2 regions of the Paenibacillus sp. PK4536 genome follow, and region 1 is predicted to be linked to the other one. Evidence: a T-box and tRNA genes for the amino acid it is inferred to sense, from the RefSeq annotation. Region 1 holds a T-box; the other holds one or more tRNA genes.
The links. A T-box is a leader RNA that pairs with one kind of tRNA and senses whether it is charged. The one in region 1 lies ahead of PO903_RS00190 (valine--tRNA ligase), so its partner is inferred to be a tRNA-Val.
Positions count from the first base shown of each region.

Region 1 (10,719 bases):
ACTTGTCTTTATGATGGGCGTTGCCAAGATCGGCTATATTAGCGAGCAATTGATGAAGCACGGACGACCCACTTCTACACCTGTAGCTTTGATCCGTTGGGGAACACGAGCGGAGCAGGAGACGTTGGTAGGTACACTTGAAGATATAGCAGCGAAAGTTGAAGCTGCACGATTCAAGCCCCCTGCTGTAATTGTGGTAGGCGAAGTGGTGAACCAGCGTGAACATTTAAAATGGGTCGAAGAGTTGCCTCTGTTCGGGAAGCGAATTCTGGTGACTCGTGCACGTAGCCAAGCGAGTGAACTGGTGAACCGAATCGATGAACTGGGTGGAGAACCTTACGAGTATCCAGTGATCGAGACAAGGTTACCTGTTGCTGAAGAAAGTATACGAAATATCGGTACAGCCTTATCGAATTTGCAAAAATATGATTGGGTATTCTTCACAAGTGTTAATGGAGTAGAGTACTTCTTTGAACATTTGAGACAACATGCTCAAGATATTCGTGCATTATATCGTGCGAAGATTGTAGCTGTCGGTCCTGCTACATTAGAGGCTTTACGATTGCATGGGATTACAGCTATGCCTTTACCAGAGAAGTTCCAAGCAGAAGGCTTGCTGGACAGCTTAGAAGGTCAATTACAAGCTGGACAGCATATTCTATTACCACGTGGCGACCTAGCACGCTCATGGTTACCCGATACACTGCGTACAATGAATATGGAAGTAACAGAGATTGATACGTATGAGACCGTTATGGTTGGAGAAGACGATATCGAATTGCGTAAGTTGCTGGAAGAAGAAGCCATTCATGCAGTGACATTTACCAGTTCTTCAACAGTCACTAATTTACTGGCTGCTTTAAAAAGTATGGGCATTGAAGATCCTGTACAAGCACTAGAGCACTCGATGATTGCTTGTATTGGTCCACAGACCGCTTTGACTGCTGAACAAGCAGGTCTCAAAGTAGGATTATTAGCTGAAGAAGCAACGATTGAAGGATTGTTAGATGTTCTTTGTCGTTGGAATGCTGATGTATTAATAGATGTGTAATATGTAAATTGATGATCGACATCAGATATGCCGACCTTGCAAGTGCTGGTCGGTTTTATTTATCTAGTCTAGCAAGAATGATAAGTACAAATAAGATATATACATTCAAGGAGGAATATCGTTATTATGAGCCAACCTTTTTCACGTCACCGTCGTCTTCGCAAAACGCCTGCTATTCGTAGCATGGTAAGAGAAACCATATTGCATAAAAGTGATTTTATTCAACCTGTTTTTGTTACGTATGGTACGAATGTAAAAGAAGAAATTTCGTCCATGCCTGGCGTATATAATTTTTCATTAGATACGATGCAAGCTGAAATTCAAGAAATAGTGGATCTGGGTATTCCAGCAGTATTAATATTTGCAGTCCCTGAAGTAAAAGATAGTGTAGGTACAGGTGCTTATGCTCAAGATGGTCTGGTACAACAAGCGACTCGTTGGATCAAAGCAAATTACCCGAACCTATTAGTGATTGCAGACACGTGTTTATGTGAATTTACAGATCATGGACATTGCGGTGTTGTACATGCACATGAATGTGATGGTCATATTGAAGCAGAAGTGGATAACGATGAATCATTAGCATTGTTGGTAAAAACAGCAGTATCCCAAGCGGAAGCAGGCGCAGATATTATTGCTCCTTCCAATATGATGGATGGATTTGTGTATGCGATTCGTGAAGGCTTAGATGCAGCAGGATATAAAGATATTCCGATCATGTCGTATGCAGTTAAATATGCGTCAGCATTCTACGGTCCATTCCGTGAAGCTGCTCAATCGGCACCACAATTTGGTGATCGCAAATCATATCAAATGGACCCTGCTAATGTGCGTGAAGCACTGCGTGAAGCAGAAAGTGATGTTGCTGAAGGCGCAGATATGTTGATGGTCAAACCATCTCTTGCTTATATGGACGTATTGCGTGCAGTGCGTGAGAACTTTGATCTTCCTTTGGTTGCTTATAATGTAAGTGGTGAATATGCAATGGTCAAAGCCGCTGCACAAAACGGATGGATTAATGAACGCGGGATCGTAACTGAAATGATGCTTGGCTTCAAACGTGCAGGAGCAGATATGATTATTACTTATTTCTCCAAAGACGTTGTGCGCTGGTTACGTGAAGAACAATAATTCAGCTAAAAATAAATAAATTGATGGAGGTATTTGCTCATGGAATCTACTCATTCTGTTCGTCGTGATGAACGTTCACGAGAAGCTTTTGAAGAAGCAAAACAATATATTCCGGGAGGCGTAAATAGTCCTGTTCGTGCATTCAAAACAGTAGGATTGACTCCAATTTATGCAGAACGTGGTGAAGGTTCACGCCTATATGATATTGATGGTAATGTATTTATTGATTATATCGGTTCTTGGGGACCCCTCATTATGGGGCATGCGCATCCTGATGTGGTACGTGCGCTACAAGAAACAGCGATCAAAGGAACAAGCTTTGGTGCACCGACTGAATTAGAAACGAAAATGGCGAAGCTTGTCGTAGAACGTGTTCCTTCTATGGATATTGTTCGTATGGTTAACTCGGGAACAGAAGCGACGATGAGTGTGATTCGTCTCGCTCGTGGCTATACCAAGCGTAACAAGATTTTGAAATTTGAAGGTTCATATCATGGTCATTCTGATAGTCTATTGATCAAAGCAGGTTCTGGTGTAGCGACATTAGGTTTGCCGGATAGTCCGGGTGTCCCTGAATCAGTAGCTACCAATACAATTACCGTTCCTTATAATGACCTTGAATCGTTGCGTTTGGCTTTTGAACGCTTTGGTGAAGAGATTGCTTGTATTATTGTAGAACCTGTTGCTGGTAATATGGGTGTTGTTCCACCACAACCTGGATTTTTACAAGGATTACGTGATATTACAACTCAATATGGTAGTCTGCTTATTTTTGATGAAGTGATGACTGGTTTCCGTGTCGATCTGAATTGTGCACAAGGACGTTATGGTGTAACCCCAGACTTAACATGTCTAGGTAAAGTCATTGGTGGTGGCTTACCTGTAGGTGCGTACGGTGGTAAACGTGAGATTATGGAGCAAGTTGCTCCAACAGGACCTATTTATCAAGCAGGAACATTAAGCGGTAATCCATTAGCGATGGCAGCAGGGTATACAACATTGAGTCTGTTAACACCAGCAGTCTATGAGCGTTTAGAAAATATCTCTGCTCGTTTGCAAGCAGGTTTTGAAAAGAATGCGGCTGAGTTTGGTATTCCGTTGACTGTTAATCGTGTAGGTTCGATGGTTTGTCCATTCTTTACAGCAGGACCGGTTACTGATTATGAGTCTGCCAAAGCAAGTGATATGGATGTGTTCAAGCGTTACTTTGGAGCCATGTTAGATCGTGGAATCAGTGTAGCTCCATCTCCATTTGAAGGTATGTTTGTATCGGGTGTTCATAGTGACGAAGATATTGAACAGACGATAGCAGCTCATTATGAAGTGATGAAGTCTTTGCAATCATGATCAATGCATCTAATGCTGTATCTGATCACAAGTCACCTTCTATTCTTGCTGAATGTTCGGTAAGAGATGGAGAATGGTTAGAAATCACACCGCATAATGATCTTCTACAAGCAGGAGGCAATGCCAGACATAAAGCAGTTATGCAGTGGTTAGAAGAAGTGTCGGTTCCAGTTAAATTAAGCGGTAGACTTCATTCCAAAGGTGAAGTGAAAATAGACGGAGCCCATATCCGGCTTCGCCTATTTCCACCGATGGATTATGGATTTGATCCTCGGCCGCATGATCGTGTCAAAGTACTGTATGAAGATGATTATGTTCTGGTGATGCATAAGCCAGCTGGCATGAATGTTCATCCTTCTGAAGCTTCTGACCCAACGATTACTTTAGCACATGCCGTCGCTGATCATTATCAAAAAACGAATCAGAAGTGTGCTGTTCGTCATGTCCATCGTTTAGATGAAGATACAACAGGACCTGTATTATATGCTAAAAATGAATTTGCTTTATCGAAGTTAGATGAGCAGATGCGTTGTAAAACGATTGATCGCAAATATATCGCGATTGTGCAAGGCAAAGTAAGTGATGGATTAACGGTGATTGATCAACCAATCGGTAAAGATCGCCATCACAAACAGCGCCGCCGTGTTTCTCCTACAGGGCAAGAAGCGATCACTCATGTTGAGAAAATATACGGTTCAGCTCGAGCAAGTCTTGTTCGTTTAACCTTAGAAACAGGACGAACCCATCAGATTCGTGTGCATATGAGTGATGCTGGACATACGTTGATAGGTGATGTCCTTTATGGAGGCAGTCAGGAATTTTACCGACAGGCGCTTCATGGAGAACAGTTGACCTTTGAACACCCATTTACAGAGCAAACGATGACTGTAAATGATCCATTACCTGAAGATATGACCGAATTAGTCGATCAATTAGGTATACCTCGTCCTTAAGTCAGCTCTATGACAGGTTTTTTATTGACTTTGATACTAGCAACAGGTATGATTTGGAGTAAATATTGATTTATTCATGATCTCAATAACCTTGAACGGGAATAGTAGACAATATCGTCCTCAAGAGAGTAGAACTGCTGCGCTGAAAGGTTCTATAGGATACGGTATATCGAAGTCGCCTGGGAGTTGTTTATTTGAATATAAAGTGGAGGATTATTCTAACACTATATATAGAATAGACCGGTAGCAGCCGTTATCTGCCTCGGAGTGTCGTTCATGGGCTTTTTTATACATGGGCGAAACAAAGGTGGTACCGCGAGAGCTAAGTCCTTTCGTCCTTTGAGACGAAGGGCTTTTTTTATTGAGAATTTTAGCAAAATGACTACAAATATGGGGGGTATTTACTATGGCAGATACGAATGAGAATCAAGCAACAACTTCAATGCCGACCACGTATGATCCTAAATCGGCAGAACGTAAATGGTATGATTATTGGATGGAAAATGACTTTTTCAAAGCAGGGCAACGTCCTGATGCTAAGCCGTACACCATTGTTATTCCACCTCCTAACGTAACAGGTATGCTTCATATTGGACATGCTCTGGATTTTACATTACAAGATATTATGACACGTACCAAACGTATGCAGGGCTTCGATGCACTCTGGCTTCCTGGAGCAGACCATGCAGGGATAGCGACACAGACCAAAGTGGAGCAGAATCTACGTGCAGAGGGTATTACTCGTCATGACTTGGGTCGTGAGAAATTTGTAGAAAAAGTATGGGAATGGAAAGATAAATACGCAGCTAACATTCATGAGCAATGGGCGAAAATGGGCTTTTCTCTCGATTATTCACGTGAACGTTTTACATTGGATGAAGGTTTGTCCAAAGCCGTTCGTGAAGTATTTGTAAAGTTGTACAACAAAGGTCTCATTTATCGTGGAAAATACATTATTAACTGGGACCCTGAAGCACGTACAGCTCTATCCGATATCGAAGTAGAATACAAAGAAGTGAACGGACACCTTTATCATTTACAATATCCACTTCAAGATGGTAGTGGACATATTGTTGTAGCAACGACTCGACCAGAGACAATGCTTGGTGATACAGCTGTAGCAGTTCATCCCAAAGACGAACGTTACAAAGATATGATTGGCAAAATGATAGTCTTGCCAATTACCGGACGTGAAATTCCGATTATTGCTGATGATTATGTTGACCGTGAATTTGGTAGTGGTGCTGTAAAAATTACACCTGCCCATGATCCGAATGACTTCGAAATGGGACATCGTCATGATTTGCCTCAGATCGTAGTGATGGATGAGACAGGCACCATGAATGAAAATGCAGCTCAATATGAAGGCTTAGATCGTAGCGATTGCCGCAAACAAATCGTTAAAGATTTGGAAGCAGCAGGCGTATTGATTAAGATTGAAGATCATGTACACCAAGTAGGACATAGTGAGCGTACAGGTGCTGTTGTAGAACCGTATTTGTCTACTCAATGGTTCGTTAAAATGAAACCACTTGCTGATGTTGCGATTCAAGCGCAAAAACAAGGTGAAGGTGTCAACTTTGTACCGGATCGTTTTGAAAAAACATATTTGAACTGGATCGAAAATGTGCGTGACTGGTGTATCTCCCGTCAATTATGGTGGGGACATCGTATTCCAGCATGGCATTGTGATGAAACAGGCGAGATTATCGTAGCTACAGAAGACCCAAGCCATTTGCCTGAACATGCAGGTAAAACATTACGTCAAGACGAAGATGTATTGGATACTTGGTTTAGCTCTGCTTTATGGCCTTTCTCTACATTGGGATGGCCGGATGAAACCGAAGATTTGAAACGTTATTATCCTACAGATTTATTGGTAACTGGATATGATATCATTTACTTCTGGGTATCACGTATGATCTTTACAGCACTTGAATTTACAGATCAAATTCCATTCAAAGATGTATTGATGCATGGTCTAGTACGTGCAGCTGATGGACAGAAAATGTCCAAGTCATTGGGTAATGGTATTGATCCACTTGAAGTGATTGAACAGTACGGTACAGACGCGATGCGTTATATGCTTTCAACAAGCAGTACACCGGGACAAGATTTACGTTTCCGTCTCGAACGTGTAGAACAAGCACGTAACTTTGCAAATAAAATCTGGAATGCTTCCCGTTTTGTATTGATGAATATGGAAGGTTTCCGTTATGAAGATATTGACTTGAGTGGGGAACTGAGTACAGCAGATCGCTGGATTTTACATCGTATGAACGAGACTGCACGTGATATTACACGTCTAATCGATTCTTATGAATTTGGTGAAACCGGTCGCTTATTATACAACTTTATCTGGGATGATCTATGTGACTGGTATATCGAAATTGCTAAGTTGTCCTTGTATGGTGAAGATGCAGTAGCGAAGAAAACAACGCAATCGGTATTGGCTTATGTATTGGATCGTACATTGCGTATGATTCATCCATTTATGCCATTTATTTCAGAAGATATCTGGCAACATTTGCCGCATGAAGGCAACACGATTACACTTGCGGCTTGGCCTGAATTTGATCCTGCTTTGGAAAATGCAACCGCACAAGAAGAAATGAACCTGTTGATGGATCTGATCCGTGCTGTTCGTAATATCCGTGCAGAAGTAAATGTACCGATGAGCAAAAAAATAGAATTGATGGTTAAAGCCAAAGATCAAAAAACACTCGATATTATCCAGTCTAACGAAGGATATATTCGTCGTTTCAGCAATACTTCTGAGTACCAGTCGGGTCTTGATCTCGCTGTACCAGACAAAGCGATGACAGCGATCATTACAGGAGCAGAATTGTATTTACCACTTGCAGGATTGCTAGATATTGGTCAAGAAATCGCTCGTTTGGAAAAAGAAGTGGCTACACTGACTTCTGAAGTAGAACGTGTTGACAAAAAGCTAGCTAATCAAGGATTTGTAGCTAAAGCACCTGCTAAAGTGATCGAAGAAGAACGTGCTAAACAAGCAGATTATTCGGAAAAACGTGAAAAAGTTCTTGCCCGTATTGAAGAGTTGAAAGGGTAAGGTGAAGAAGATGGAACATGGAACATCGGAGGGGCAACAAGCCCCTTTTCATACCTATGAACAAGCGGTGGAATGGATTAATGGTCTAATTCCTTTTGGTATTCGTCCGGGATTATCTCGTATTGAAGGACTTATGGAATTATTGAATAATCCTCATCGTAAGCTTAAATTTGTACATGTTGCAGGAACCAATGGTAAAGGAAGCACTTGTGCCTTTTTGACAAGTGTTTTATTGGAGTGCGGTTATGATGTAGGTACATTTACATCACCTTATATCACCAAATTCACAAATCGTTTTCAATATAACGGTGTAGATATTCCTGAAGAGACGTTATGCCGTCTAGCTAATCGTTTGTATCCTTTAGTGGAGCAAATGGCGACAACAGATCTAGGATCACCAACGATGTTTGAAGTCTCAACTGCGCTTGCGATTTTATATTATGCAGAAGAGTGTTATCCCGATGTTGTTATCTGGGAGACAGGTCTTGGCGGGCGATTAGATGTTACCAATATCGTACATCCTATACTGTCAGTCATTACGAACGTAGGCTATGACCATACAGATATTCTAGGAGATACCTTAGAGCAGATTGCTAGTGAAAAAGCAGGCATTATTAAACCAGGTGTTCCCGTAGTCAGTAGTGTCGATCAGCCAGAAGTGATTGAAGTGCTACGTGCTAAAGCGAGAGCTTGTAAATCTACGCTTTACCTCGTTGGTGATCAATACACAGCAGAGCGTATATCTGGTGATGAAGAAGAGCAAGTTTTCCGTTATAAAGGTCTTTTCCGTGAGTTAGATATTACGATTTCGATGCAAGGAGAGCATCAATGTGCTAATGCAGGTGTAGCGATGATGGCGCTGGAAATACTGCGTCAATATTCTGCTTTTGTATTAGATGATGAGCGATTGCTCGAGGGATTTAAGCATACGTTCTGGGCAGGACGGTTAGAGAAAATGCCGGGTGAGCCAACGATTGTATTAGATGGAGCGCATAATCCTGAAGGGGCTGCTATGCTTGTCAAAAGTGTACCGCAGACGTATCATTACAAGAAGCTTCATATGCTTGTAGGAATGTTAGAAAACAAGCACCATGAGCCTGTATTTAGACATCTGTTATCTATTGCAGATACAATTATTTTGACAGAACCTGATTTTCGACGCAAAATGGATGCAGATCAATTAGCAACATTAGTGGCGAAATTACAACAAGAAATGAACAGAACAGAAGTCAATGTTATAGTGGAGCGTGACTGGCGGCAAGGTATTCAGTTGCTTCAATCACGAACAGAACGGGAAGATCTAGGGGTCGTAACCGGAACACTGTATTTAATTTCGGATGTAAGAGCGACTCTTTTGCATCAAACCGATTCTGAAAAGGGCTGGTGAGTCAGATGAATAAGACAGAACATGTACATTTTATCGGGATTGGTGGGTACGGTATGAGTGCCATCGCCCGTGTTATGCTAGAAATGGGATATAAAGTAACAGGCTCCGATATGGCAATGAGCGCGCTAGCAGCAAAATTGCAACAAAAAGGAGCAATGATTCATATAGGTCATGCAACAGAGCAAGTTCATGGTGCAGAGCTAGTTGTTTATTCTACAGCTCTATCTGATGATAATGCTGAATGGGTAGAAGCGAAGCGTCTAAATATTCCAGTTATCCATCGTTCTGAAATGCTAGCAAGATTGCTGAATGAACGTAAAGGGGTAGCTGTAGCTGGTGCTCATGGTAAAACAACCACTTCTTCGATGATCGCTCTAGTGATGGAAGAATGTGGTACAGATCCAACGTATATTATCGGTGGTGAAATTGTTAATTTAGGTACGAATGCCAAAGCAGGTAAAGGTGATTATGTCGTTGCTGAAGCCGACGAAAGCGATGGAACTTTTTTGCAATACCATCCTGCAATTGCGGTAGTAACAAATATTGAAGCTGATCACCTTGAAAATTATGATGGAGACTTTGCGAACCTTAAAGCGGCTTATGTGCAATTTTTGAGTCAATTGCAACCGGGTGGTAAAGCTATCGTCTGTGGCGATGATGAGAATATTCGTGAGATTATACCTAATATTCAAGGCACAACAATTACGTATGGTGTAGAAGCAAACAACGATTACACAGCGACCGATATTCAGCCGGGTGATCGCAAAATCTCGTTTACGATGCAATATCAAGGATCAGATCTAGGTAAGATTGAATTGTCTGTTCCGGGACTGCATAATGTATATAATGCGATGGGAACTGTAATCGCCTGTTTAGAAGCGGGAATTTCATTTACAGCGATTGCAGCAGCAATCGTTCATTTCCATGGTGCCAAACGTCGTTTCCAAGTCGTTGGTGATGCGAATGATATTCTAATCGTAGATGATTATGCACATCATCCTACAGAGATCGAAGCAACAATTGTAGCGGCTCAAGCTACAGGCAAACGTGTTATTGCTGTTTTTCAACCTCAACGTTATTCACGTACCTTCTTTTTACTGGATGCATTTAGTCGTGCATTTACAGGAGCCGATGAAGTGATTATTGCTGATATTTATTCGCCAGCAGGGGAAAAGCAGATTGAAGGAATTAACTCTGCACGTCTTGTCGAATTGATTAAGCAAAACAGTAATGCTGGAGCACGCTATATTGCACAAAAAGAAGATATTATTTCAGACTTATCTACTCGTATTCAACCCGGCGATCTTGTGATCACAATGGGTGCAGGCGATATATGGAAAGTCGCAGAAGCACTGGCTACTGATTTACAAGCTACGGAGAAAATAGAGTAATTTGATCAAAAAGGCTGTCTCCGGACAGTCTTTTTAACTGGAATCATAACAAAAAGTTTGCGAAATGAAGGCGATAAGTTACAAAAAATTGTTACTTTCATTTTTGTTTGTATTGATGTAGGAATACACGTATAATGATGAAGTGTCAAATTAAAGGCAGGAGAAATAAGAATGAAAAAGAATGCAGGTATGCTTATTTTATTTTTATTGCTAGGCTGGTTTATTGGCACATGGGTGGCCACTTTACTTGAACCTGTAGCGATGGTATCTTTTCTGACTCGATCGACAACGATCGATTGGGAGCCGAGCGCTAATTTAGACATGATTCGTTATCATCTCGATATTCATTTTAAAGTGAGTTTACTTAGTTTGATCGGTATTGT
Region 1 covers NZ_CP126313.1:25,230-35,948, reverse strand. Annotated here, with positions in the region: gene cobA (uroporphyrinogen-III C-methyltransferase) at 1-1,051, shown strand, start outside; gene hemB (porphobilinogen synthase) at 1,178-2,182, shown strand; gene hemL (glutamate-1-semialdehyde 2,1-aminomutase) at 2,222-3,529, shown strand; gene PO903_RS00195 (RluA family pseudouridine synthase) at 3,526-4,482, shown strand; T-box leader at 4,565-4,825, shown strand; gene PO903_RS00190 (valine--tRNA ligase) at 4,889-7,558, shown strand; gene PO903_RS00185 (bifunctional folylpolyglutamate synthase/dihydrofolate synthase) at 7,569-8,945, shown strand; gene murC (UDP-N-acetylmuramate--L-alanine ligase) at 8,951-10,336, shown strand; gene PO903_RS00175 (DUF4321 domain-containing protein) at 10,508-10,719, shown strand, end outside.

Region 2 (10,719 bases), 1.3 Mb from region 1:
GTAGGGGAGCGTTGAATGAAGATTGAAGGTGTACCGCAAGGAGCGCTGGACCTCATTCAAGTGAGAATGCCGGTATGAGTAACGAAAAGATCAGTGAGAATCTGATCCGCCGAAAACCCAAGGATTCCTGAGGAAGGCTCGTCCTCTCAGGGTAAGTCGGGACCTAAGGCGAGGCCGAAAGGCGTAGTCGACGGACAACAGGTTGAAATTCCTGTACCACCGAAAGCCGTTATGAGCAATGGGATGACGCAGGAGGATAGTGACGCGGACTGATGGATGTCCGTTCAAGCAGTGAGGCTGATATGTAGGCAAATCCGCATACCCTAAGGCCAGGCTGTGATGAGGAGCGAAAATTGTAGTAGCGAAGGTCATGATTTCACACTGCCAAGAAAAGTCTCTAGCCAGGAAGCAGGTGCCCGTACCGTAAACCGACACAGGTGGGTGAGAAGAGAATTCTAAGGCGCGCGGAAGAACTCTCGTTAAGGAACTCGGCAAAATGACCCCGTAACTTCGGGAGAAGGGGTGCCCCGGTAGTGTGAATAGCACGAGGGGGCCGCAGTGAAAAGGCCCAAGCGACTGTTTAGCAAAAACACAGGTCTGTGCGAAGCCGCAAGGCGAAGTATACGGGCTGACGCCTGCCCGGTGCTGGAAGGTTAAGGGGAGTGGTTAGCGCAAGCGAAGCTATGAACCGAAGCCCCAGTAAACGGCGGCCGTAACTATAACGGTCCTAAGGTAGCGAAATTCCTTGTCAGGTAAATTCTGACCCGCACGAATGGCGTAACGATTTGGGCGCTGTCTCAACGAGAGATCCGGTGAAATTTTAATACCTGTGAAGATGCAGGTTACCCGCGACAAGACGGAAAGACCCCATGGAGCTTTACTGCAACTTGATATTGAACTGGGGTGCGATTTGTACAGGATAGGTGGGAGCCGTAGAAACCGGAGCGCAAGCTTCGGTTGAGGCGCCGTTGGGATACCACCCTGATCGCATTTGAGTTCTAACCTCGTACCGTGATCCGGTACAGGGACCGTGTCAGGTGGGCAGTTTGACTGGGGCGGTCGCCTCCTAAAGTGTAACGGAGGCGCCCTAAGGTTCCCTCAGAATGGTTGGAAATCATTCGAAGAGTGTAAAGGCATAAGGGAGCTTGACTGCGAGACAGACACGTCGAGCAGGGACGAAAGTCGGGCTTAGTGATCCGGTGGTACCGCATGGAAGGGCCATCGCTCAACGGATAAAAGCTACCCTGGGGATAACAGGCTTATCTCCCCCAAGAGTCCACATCGACGGGGAGGTTTGGCACCTCGATGTCGGCTCATCGCATCCTGGGGCTGAAGTAGGTCCCAAGGGTTGGGCTGTTCGCCCATTAAAGCGGTACGCGAGCTGGGTTCAGAACGTCGTGAGACAGTTCGGTCCCTATCTGTCGTGGGCGTAGGAAATTTGAGAGGAGCTGTCCTTAGTACGAGAGGACCGGGATGGACGCACCGCTGGTGTACCAGTTGTTCCGCCAGGAGCATCGCTGGGTAGCTACGTGCGGAAGGGATAAGCGCTGAAAGCATCTAAGCGTGAAGCCCCCCTCAAGATGAGATTTCCCAGTATGTAAGACCCCTTGTAGACGACGAGGTTGATAGGTTGGGGGTGGAAGTGCCGCAAGGCATGGAGCTGACCAATACTAATCGGTCGAGGGCTTATCCAAAATCTACAAACGCGATGTTTCAGTTTTCGGATTCAGTTTTCAGGGAGCAACTAACCTGTCTGTATATGATTTAACATGGAGAGATACCCAAGTGGCTATAAGGGGACCCTCTGCTAAGGGGTTAGACTGCGTTAGCGGTGCGAGGGTTCGAATCCCTCTCTCTCCGCCACTAGATCTTATGTTAAATAAGAATAGTGGACAGCATATCATGAAAGACTAGTTTTTAAATGTGGCGGTGTAGCTCAGCTGGCTAGAGCGTACGGTTCATACCCGTGAGGTCGGGGGTTCGATTCCCTTCGCCGCTACCATACATATCCCTGGAGATTTAGCTCAGCTGGGAGAGCATCTGCCTTACAAGCAGAGGGTCGGCGGTTCGATCCCGTCAATCTCCACCACCATATGCCGGTGTAGCTCAGTTGGTAGAGCAACTGACTTGTAATCAGTAGGTCGGGGGTTCAAATCCTCTCGCCGGCACCATTTTTATTTCAAAAAGTTATATAACCCTGGAACCGTGGTGTAGGGGTTAACATGCCTGCCTGTCACGCAGGAGATCGCGGGTTCAAATCCCGTCGGTTCCGCCATTTTTTTAATTAAATAAAATATATAATGAATATGTTATGGCTCGGTAGCTCAGTCGGTAGAGCAGAGGACTGAAAATCCTCGTGTCGGCGGTTCGATTCCGTCCCGAGCCACCATTTTTTGTATTCATTATGGAGGCTTAGCGAAGTGGCCAAACGCAGCAGACTGTAAATCTGTTCTCTCCGAGTTCGGTGGTTCGAATCCATCAGCCTCCACCAGTTTTATTTACTTTAAACTTAATATGAGTCATTAGCTCAGTCGGTAGAGCACCTGACTTTTAATCAGGGTGTCGAAGGTTCGAGCCCTTCATGACTCATCATATTAAAAAGCATCTTGCTAATCAGCAGGGTGCTTTTTGTTTTGTCTGCTTTTTTGTATAATTTGATGGAGTAGTCTTATTATGTTGATTTTTTATCTATATAATAAGTAGCCATCAATGTATGATTCTAGCTATGGAAGGAATTTATGATATGAACTGGAGTACATTAAAAGAACATATTGAATCAATCATAGATTACCGTATTGAAGAACAGTCTGTGGCTGTGAAAGATTGGGAATCAGATACGTATCGAGCGGGTCGAGAAGAAAGTGGATGGATCGCTGTGAAGCAAGATCTTGCTATAGTTACGTTATGGCAGATTCAACCGAAAGCTATTTCTTTAAATGCTTCTAGTACTTCCAAAGATTCAGAAGAGTCACTAGATAGTGATCATCAATATGTTATCCGTAAGCTTAGATCATTGTTAGAGTTATTGTTGCCTGCATTTACAGCATCTATGGCTACAGCAAGTCAGCCTTCTTCATTGTCTATTCGTGAACAAGGGATACAACAGCTAAGTGCTTGGATGACAGAGCAGCTAGATATGGGGCAGTCAAAAGCGATTATTCCGGATGGGTATCTTCTGAAAGAAAGATTAACCAGTTCGATGATTCCTTTTTTATTAATTGCGGATAGTCTTCAGACGGGTGTGCTTACAACCAAAGAATTAGAGAAGCTATTATATAGTTATTTTGGTGGAGAAGTATTATTATTGCCATTATCCCCAAATGAATGGTTTATCCTCACAAATCGTGAACTGATTGAAGATAGTTCTGATTTAAAACAAAGTCATGGTCGTGACTCTGATATAGAAGTAGAAGATACGGAAGAAGATGTACTGATGGATTTTTCATTAGGATTGTATGAATTGATTGCTAGTGAATGGGTAGGTATATTTCATATTGGTGTATCCAAGCCGATTGTTCCTAGTGAACGATTACTGGCTGAAGTCTCTCTATTGAAAGAAACAGTCACTCTAGGTAGACTTTTTCATGTTAAAGATCATATTCATCTTCCCTGGGAACTGTCTTTGGAGCGTCTATTGTACCGGATTCCTGATGAAGACCGTGCAGAGTTTGTAGCTAGAGCAGATCAATATTCAGATATGCTGGCTGATGAAGAGACAGTGGCTACGTTGGAGACTTTTTTCAAAATGGACTGTAATGTTAGTGAGACGGCAAAGCAATTGTATATTCATCGTAATACATTATTGTACCGTTTGGACAAAATTAAGCAGGAGACGGAATTGGATGTACGGCGGTTTGAAGACGCTGTTTTGATGAAGTTAACACTGCTATTGTATAAAGTGACAAAAAGCTGATGATTTTTTTGTATAGTTTGTCGATAGATGTCTTGGCGTGATTAGGGTAAGATAATAATAGAAAAAGAAATCGGTTACATAGGCGATCGTTATCACCTTCGCAGCCGTAATTCATAGCTGATTTTACTATTGAAATGAAGTTATAACTTATCGAAAAGATGTTGTAAACTCTACTCGATATTACAAATCAGACTACGGATTGATCAAGGACATATGCTCTATGATGTAACGTTATTACACTTTTAATTACAAAATGACATTCATATTCCAGGGAGGCTATTATTATGGCAGGCGTACGCTTAGAACACATTTTCAAGAAATATCCGGGTTCTGACAAAGCAACAGTTATCGACGTTAATTTGGATATCAAGGATAAAGAGTTCCTAGTACTGGTTGGACCTTCAGGTTGTGGTAAATCTACAACTCTTCGTATGATTGCTGGTCTGGAAGAAATTTCAGAAGGTAAATTGTACATTGGCGATCGCGTTGTTAACGACGTAGCTCCAAAAGACCGCGATATCGCGATGGTATTCCAATCTTACGCTTTGTACCCACATATGGATGTATATTCTAATATGGCGTTTGGTTTGAAATTGCGTAAAGTGAAAAAAGACGAAATCGAAAAACGTGTACGTGAAGCAGCTAAAATTCTCGATATCGAGCATTTGCTAGATCGTAAACCAAAAGCACTTTCTGGTGGTCAACGTCAGCGTGTTGCTTTGGGACGTGCGATTGTCCGTGATCCTCAAGTCTTCTTGATGGATGAGCCTCTTTCTAACTTGGATGCTAAACTTCGTGGTCAGATGCGTGCTGAGATTACTAAACTAGCTAAACGTCTTCAAACGACTGTTATCTATGTAACGCATGATCAGATCGAAGCAATGACAATGGGTGATCGTATCGTTGTTATGAAAGATGGTATTATTCAACAAGCAGCTTCTCCAGAAGAATTGTACAATCACCCACGTAATATGTTCGTAGCGGGCTTTATTGGTTCTCCTACAATGAACTTTATCCGTGGTACATTGTCCGAAAAATCAGGCGGTCTAACATTCAGCGCTGCTGGTGTTGAGCTTGCTATCCCTGGTGGTAAAGCACAAATCTTGAAAGACCAAGGATTCACAGGTAAAGAAGTGATTCTGGGTGTTCGTCCAGAAGATATTCATGAAGAGCCTGTATTCTTAGAAGCTTCTCCAGCGACTGCTTTTACAGCTAAAGTAGACGTATCTGAGAACTTGGGTCATGAAATGTTGCTATACTTGAGCGGTGTAGGTACAGATACTGTTGTTGCTCGTGTTGATGGTCGTTCCACTACTCGTGATAACGCTACAGCAACTATGGCTATTGATATGAACAAAGTTCATATTTTTGATACAGAATCTCAAGATAACTTGTTCTACACAGATCCTTCTTAATCCGTTACATCATATAACGTAAGAAGTTCTGATTGAACATTCGATAAAAGACTTACTATTCTGGTTTCGATCAGAAGGGTAAGTCTTTTTTTATGATAAAATGCGCATATCGGATAATGAACATGTAGTAGAGTTAGACGTGTAAACAATCTATAGATTTGTAAGTGAATCTGCCAATATAATTGATTTAACTAGCATTTTCTATTACGATGAGTACATTGGACATATTATGTACAGTGCGGAAAAGGATGGTTTGTGAAAAATCTATCTTTTTGGCGATGATCGTTTGGCTTTGGATTATGAATCACATAGAATACACCATACAGGATAAGCAACCTACTTAGAGAAAGGAAGAACAGAATGGCCAAACATGTGAAAGTTTCAGAATTGGTACAAATGTTCCAGCTTGAAGTTGTATCTGGAGGACTTGGCTTAAAACGAAATATTATGGTAGATGACTTGAACCGACCAGGATTAGAAATGGCAGGGTATTTTGAATATTATCCGACAGAACGTGTACAAATTCTAGGTAGAACCGAGCTTGCGTTTTTCAAAATGTTAACTCATGAAGAAAAAGCAGATCGTATGAAACGCCTTTGTAATGATGAGACACCTTGTCTTGTAATTACACGTGGACTTGAAGTACCTGAAGAGTTGATTGCGAGCAGTGAAGAGCATAATGTTCCTGTCTTACGTAGCAATCTGGCGACAACGATTTTATCCAGCCGTATTACAGGTTTTTTGGAGAAAAAATTAGCACCAACGGCTACGATTCATGGTGTATTGGTAGACCTTTATGGTGTAGGAATGCTGATTACAGGTAGTAGTGGTATTGGTAAAAGTGAAACAGCTCTAGAACTCGTCAAACGTGGACATCGTCTGATTGCCGATGATGCGGTAGAAATCCGTCAAACTTCGGATAATCAGCTTCATGGTACAGCTCCTGAATTGATTCGCCACCTACTTGAAATTCGTGGAGTCGGTATTATCAACGTGATGACTTTGTTCGGTGCAGGTGCGATTCGTAACAACAAACGAATTACTCTGGTCGTGCGCTTAGAAGCATGGCAACAAGAAAAACAGTATGATCGTATCGGATTGGATGAAGAAACGACACGTATTATTGATACAGATGTACCTTTAGTAACGATTCCAGTACGCCCAGGACGAAATCTAGCTGTTATTATTGAAGTGGCAGCGATGAACTTCCGCTTAAAACGTATGGGTTATAATGCAGCATTGCAATTTACTCATAAATTAACGGAAACGATTGCTGAAGATCTGGATGAACTGGACTAAGGAGAGTGTTACATGGGGACATCATTAATTAACCCGATTGCTTTCTCAATCGGAGCGCTTCAGGTGCACTGGTACGGATTAATTCTAGGTACCGGCGCATTAGTCGGGTTATTGCTATTAATTCGTGAAGGACGTCGATTCGGGATTCCACAAGAATTTTTTATGGATCTGGTACTATTCGGTGTTCCTTCCGCTATTATTGCAGCACGTATCTATTATGTAGCATTTCGCTGGCCGGATTATAGAGATAACTTTTGGGATGTTTTTAAAATTTGGAATGGCGGTATCGCTATATATGGTGCATTAATAGGTTCGATTATTTGTGCGATCATTTATACACGTAAAAAAGGATATAGCTTCTGGCGAATTATGGATTTATGTGCACCTTATTTGCTTGTCGGACAAGCGATTGGGCGTTGGGGGAACTTTGTAAATCAGGAAGCCTATGGTGGCCCTGTAGAAGAATCTTTTTTAAGAGGTAATCTTCATTTGCCTGATTTTATCGTCAATCAGATGAATGTGAATGGCGTGTTCCATCACCCTACCTTTTTGTATGAGTCGATCTGGAACCTTGTTGGTGTAATTGCTTTATGTGTATTACGCCGTCGTGCTTTCGTACGTAGTGGAGAGATCTTCTTCTCGTATCTGATCTGGTATGGAATTGGACGCTTCTTTATTGAAGCACTTCGTACAGATAGTCTTACTTTTGAAGGTCCGCAATGGTTAGTTGCTATTGTAAATGGTCTTTGGACTCCAATGACATGGTTTGGATTCCAACAGGGAGCGATTGAGCCAGGATACGGAAATATCCGAGTATCCCAATTGTTATCGCTTATCTTGATTGTAGCGGCTATTCTGTTAATCATTATTCGTCGTCGTGCAGGTCTATCTAAAGAGCATTATAGTGATCCTATTGTGTCATCTAAAGTAGCTCAACATGAAGTAGACACAGAACACGATAAAGCTACAGGATCTTCTTCAGCACCAACGGTTGATTCATCATCTACTGCTAAAGATAGATATGATCATCCAAAAGAAGATAAGATTCACAATGAACGCAAGGAGTAGTGAATTTATGATTGATACGGTTTTATTAGATTTGGATGGAACGATTGTAGATACCAATGAGTTGATTATTGCTTCGTTTATCAATACGTTGGAAAGTAATGGATTGAATCCATTAACTAGAGAACAGATTATTCCTCATATGGGATTAACTTTGGAACAGCAACTACGTGCTTTTTCAGGTGTGGACGATGTAACTTCTTATGTTACAGCATATCGTGAGTATAGTGCGATTCATCATGATGCGATGGTGGCTCCTTTTCCAGAAGTGAACGAAGTATTAACACGTTTACAAGCAGCAGGGATTAAATTGGGTGTAGTGACAACCAAAATTCGTCCGAATACGCTCAAAGTATTGGAAATGTTTCAATTGGACCAATTTATGCAGGTGATTATTACACAGGATGATGTTGAGCATACCAAGCCTCATCCTCAACCGATTGAACGTGCTATGGAAGCTCTAGGTTCTTCTCCTGAGCGTACACTGATGGTGGGTGATAGTCCTGCCGATTTGCAGTCTGCATCAGCAGCAGGTGTAATGTCAGCGGCTGTTGCCTGGTCGCTTAAAGGTGAGGAAGAGCTGTCCAAGTATCATCCACAGTATATTTTGCACAGCATGAGTGATCTATATGAATTGGTGCTTGGCGATACGGTCGATCGATGAGAAAAACCGAGCGTTTTCCTGTCAAAGAGGGACCTAATGCCTTGCGTCAGATTTATCGCACAGTCAGCCCGTGGAAAGGCGTTCGGAACTTTATATGTATTCAAGCTGCGCGGTATTGTCCAATCTTGGAATGGAAAAATTGGATTTACCGCCACTTGCTACATATGGAAGTCGGCAAAGATACGGCTTTTGGACTGATGGTGATGGTGGATGTATTTTTCCCGGAAAAAATAAAGATTGGGACAAATACGGTAATTGGATACAATGCAACGATTCTTGCTCATGAATATCTAATTCGTGAATATCGCTTAGGGAATGTAGTGATTGGCGATGAAGTGATGATTGGAGCAAATACTACGATTTTGCCAGGTGTTACGATTGGTGATGGTGCAGTCGTTGCTGCTGGATCGGTTGTACATACAGATGTAGCCGCAGGTACATTTGTTGGTGGTAATCCGTTGCGTGTCTTAACTCGTCGCAATCCGGAGAATACGATAAATCTCAAAAATGATGAAGATCTACTGCATTAAATAGCTTTACAAGAGCGTTGTGGTACAAGAGCGCAGCATTTCTGGACTTGTTCGGGAACAGAATAAGTCGAAATATTGCATCATATTGATGTACCATTTTAAAGAATAAGGGGATGCTTTTACATTGAATCAAATAAAGAAGGAACGGCTAACACAGCTTGATTTCTTCCGTGCGATTGCCATTATTGGGGTACTGCATGTTCATTCTACATCGGTGGCAACGACAGAAGCGATGAATACGTCGATTTATTATCTGTTTAATTTTCTAAATATTTTCTTTAAGTATGGAACACCTTCATTTATCTTTTTGAGTAGTTTTGTATTGTTTTATAATTACTATGACAGACCACTTACAGGCAAACTAATCGGGAGCTTTTATAAAAAAAGAATGCTCTATATTTTGTTGCCGTATGTTTTGATATCGGCTTTGTATTTCTGGTATAAGCTTGCTCAGCGTGGTCAATTAGATGATCCCCCACTTCAATTGTTAGGGGATTACTGGTATGCGATCACTCATGGTTCTGCCTATACTCATCTGTATTTTGTATTTATTAGTGTGCAGTTCTATCTTCTATTTCCAATTATGCTTGCTTTGCTGAAAAGTCAGCGTTGGGTAGCACGTTGGGCGATTCCAATCGGGCTTGCTTTGCAGTGGGGATTCGTAATCTGGAATAAGTACGATCTTCATTATGCTACAAAAGGCAGTCTGGCGATTTCATATTTCTCTTACTATATGATGGGTGCATTTGTAGCGATTTATTTCAAACCATTTCGTGCATGGCTCATGAGCAAATGGACAGACATGTCTGAAAGGCAAAGAGTTAGTACGATATTGTTGTGGGGTACTTGGCTAGTTACTGGATTGATCTATGTACAAATCTGGTATAGTGCTCGTATGACCAATGAATGGTTAGATTCGTTAGTCTATGAACTGATGTGGAATGTATATACGATGTTATCTTCATTAGTATTACTTCACTCTGCTTTTATTCTTAATCGGATAGCTCCCAAATGGGTATTAGCGATTATGCGCCGATTAGGAGAATTATCGTTTGCGATTTATTTAGTTCATCCATTTGTATTGGCTTACTATCGTGAAACAAGAGAATTTCTTACATTAGGCACATTAGGTTATTTTATCTGGATCTATGGCGGAATGTTATGTGCATTAATCATTTCAGCCGTCTTCGTACAAATGGTCTTTAGAAGAGTATCGTTCTCATGGGTATTGCTAGGCAGTATTCCAGCTTCATTATCTGGACGACACAAAAACAAAAAACAAGCAAAATCAAATAGTCGTACAACCAAAACAGACGCTGTGAAAAGACCAAGTCCCTAACAGTTGTCATGACATGATTCAGTTGAAGTCTGTATGTGCAAAACCACCTTTAAAGCTAAGGTGGTTTTTTTATTTTCCGGGAAATAATGTGAGATATGATTAGCTAGGATTAGTTAGGTTGATCGTATGGTTAATGATACAATTAGAAATATAAAAATCTGATAAACCCATCTACTTTGGAATACATATTTACAGGTAAAGTTGCGTTGACGGTCGATATCGATTTGTGTTATTATATCCAATATCCTTTACTTTATTAGCAAAGTAACACTTTAAAGCGTTAAAATATTGATCAATTAGAGGTGACTGTTTTGTCCAAGCCCAAAGGATTCGAAAAGCCCGCAGGTGTACGTGATTATCTACCGCATGTTGTAACCAAATTGCGTCATATTGAACGCAATGTACTGGACTGCATGTCTGAGTGGGGCTATCGTCAGATTATAACGCCTACAATGGAATATTATGATACGGTTGGTGTAGCTAGTTCTACATCA
Region 2 covers NZ_CP126313.1:1,353,424-1,364,142, forward strand. Annotated here, with positions in the region: rRNA gene PO903_RS06220 (23S ribosomal RNA) at 1-1,694, shown strand, start outside; tRNA gene PO903_RS06225 (tRNA-Ser) at 1,772-1,863, shown strand; tRNA gene PO903_RS06230 (tRNA-Met) at 1,926-2,002, shown strand; tRNA gene PO903_RS06235 (tRNA-Val) at 2,014-2,089, shown strand; tRNA gene PO903_RS06240 (tRNA-Thr) at 2,096-2,171, shown strand; tRNA gene PO903_RS06245 (tRNA-Asp) at 2,200-2,275, shown strand; tRNA gene PO903_RS06250 (tRNA-Phe) at 2,314-2,389, shown strand; tRNA gene PO903_RS06255 (tRNA-Tyr) at 2,407-2,491, shown strand; tRNA gene PO903_RS06260 (tRNA-Lys) at 2,517-2,589, shown strand; gene PO903_RS06265 (PucR family transcriptional regulator) at 2,744-3,913, shown strand; gene PO903_RS06270 (ABC transporter ATP-binding protein) at 4,198-5,328, shown strand; gene hprK (HPr(Ser) kinase/phosphatase) at 5,689-6,627, shown strand; gene lgt (prolipoprotein diacylglyceryl transferase) at 6,640-7,695, shown strand; gene ppaX (pyrophosphatase PpaX) at 7,703-8,356, shown strand; gene PO903_RS06290 (acyltransferase) at 8,353-8,886, shown strand; gene PO903_RS06295 (acyltransferase) at 9,011-10,225, shown strand; gene PO903_RS06300 (ATP phosphoribosyltransferase regulatory subunit) at 10,537-10,719, shown strand, end outside.
Region 2: it encodes a tRNA-Val, which carries the amino acid that the T-box ahead of PO903_RS00190 (valine--tRNA ligase) is inferred to sense. The anticodon was not compared.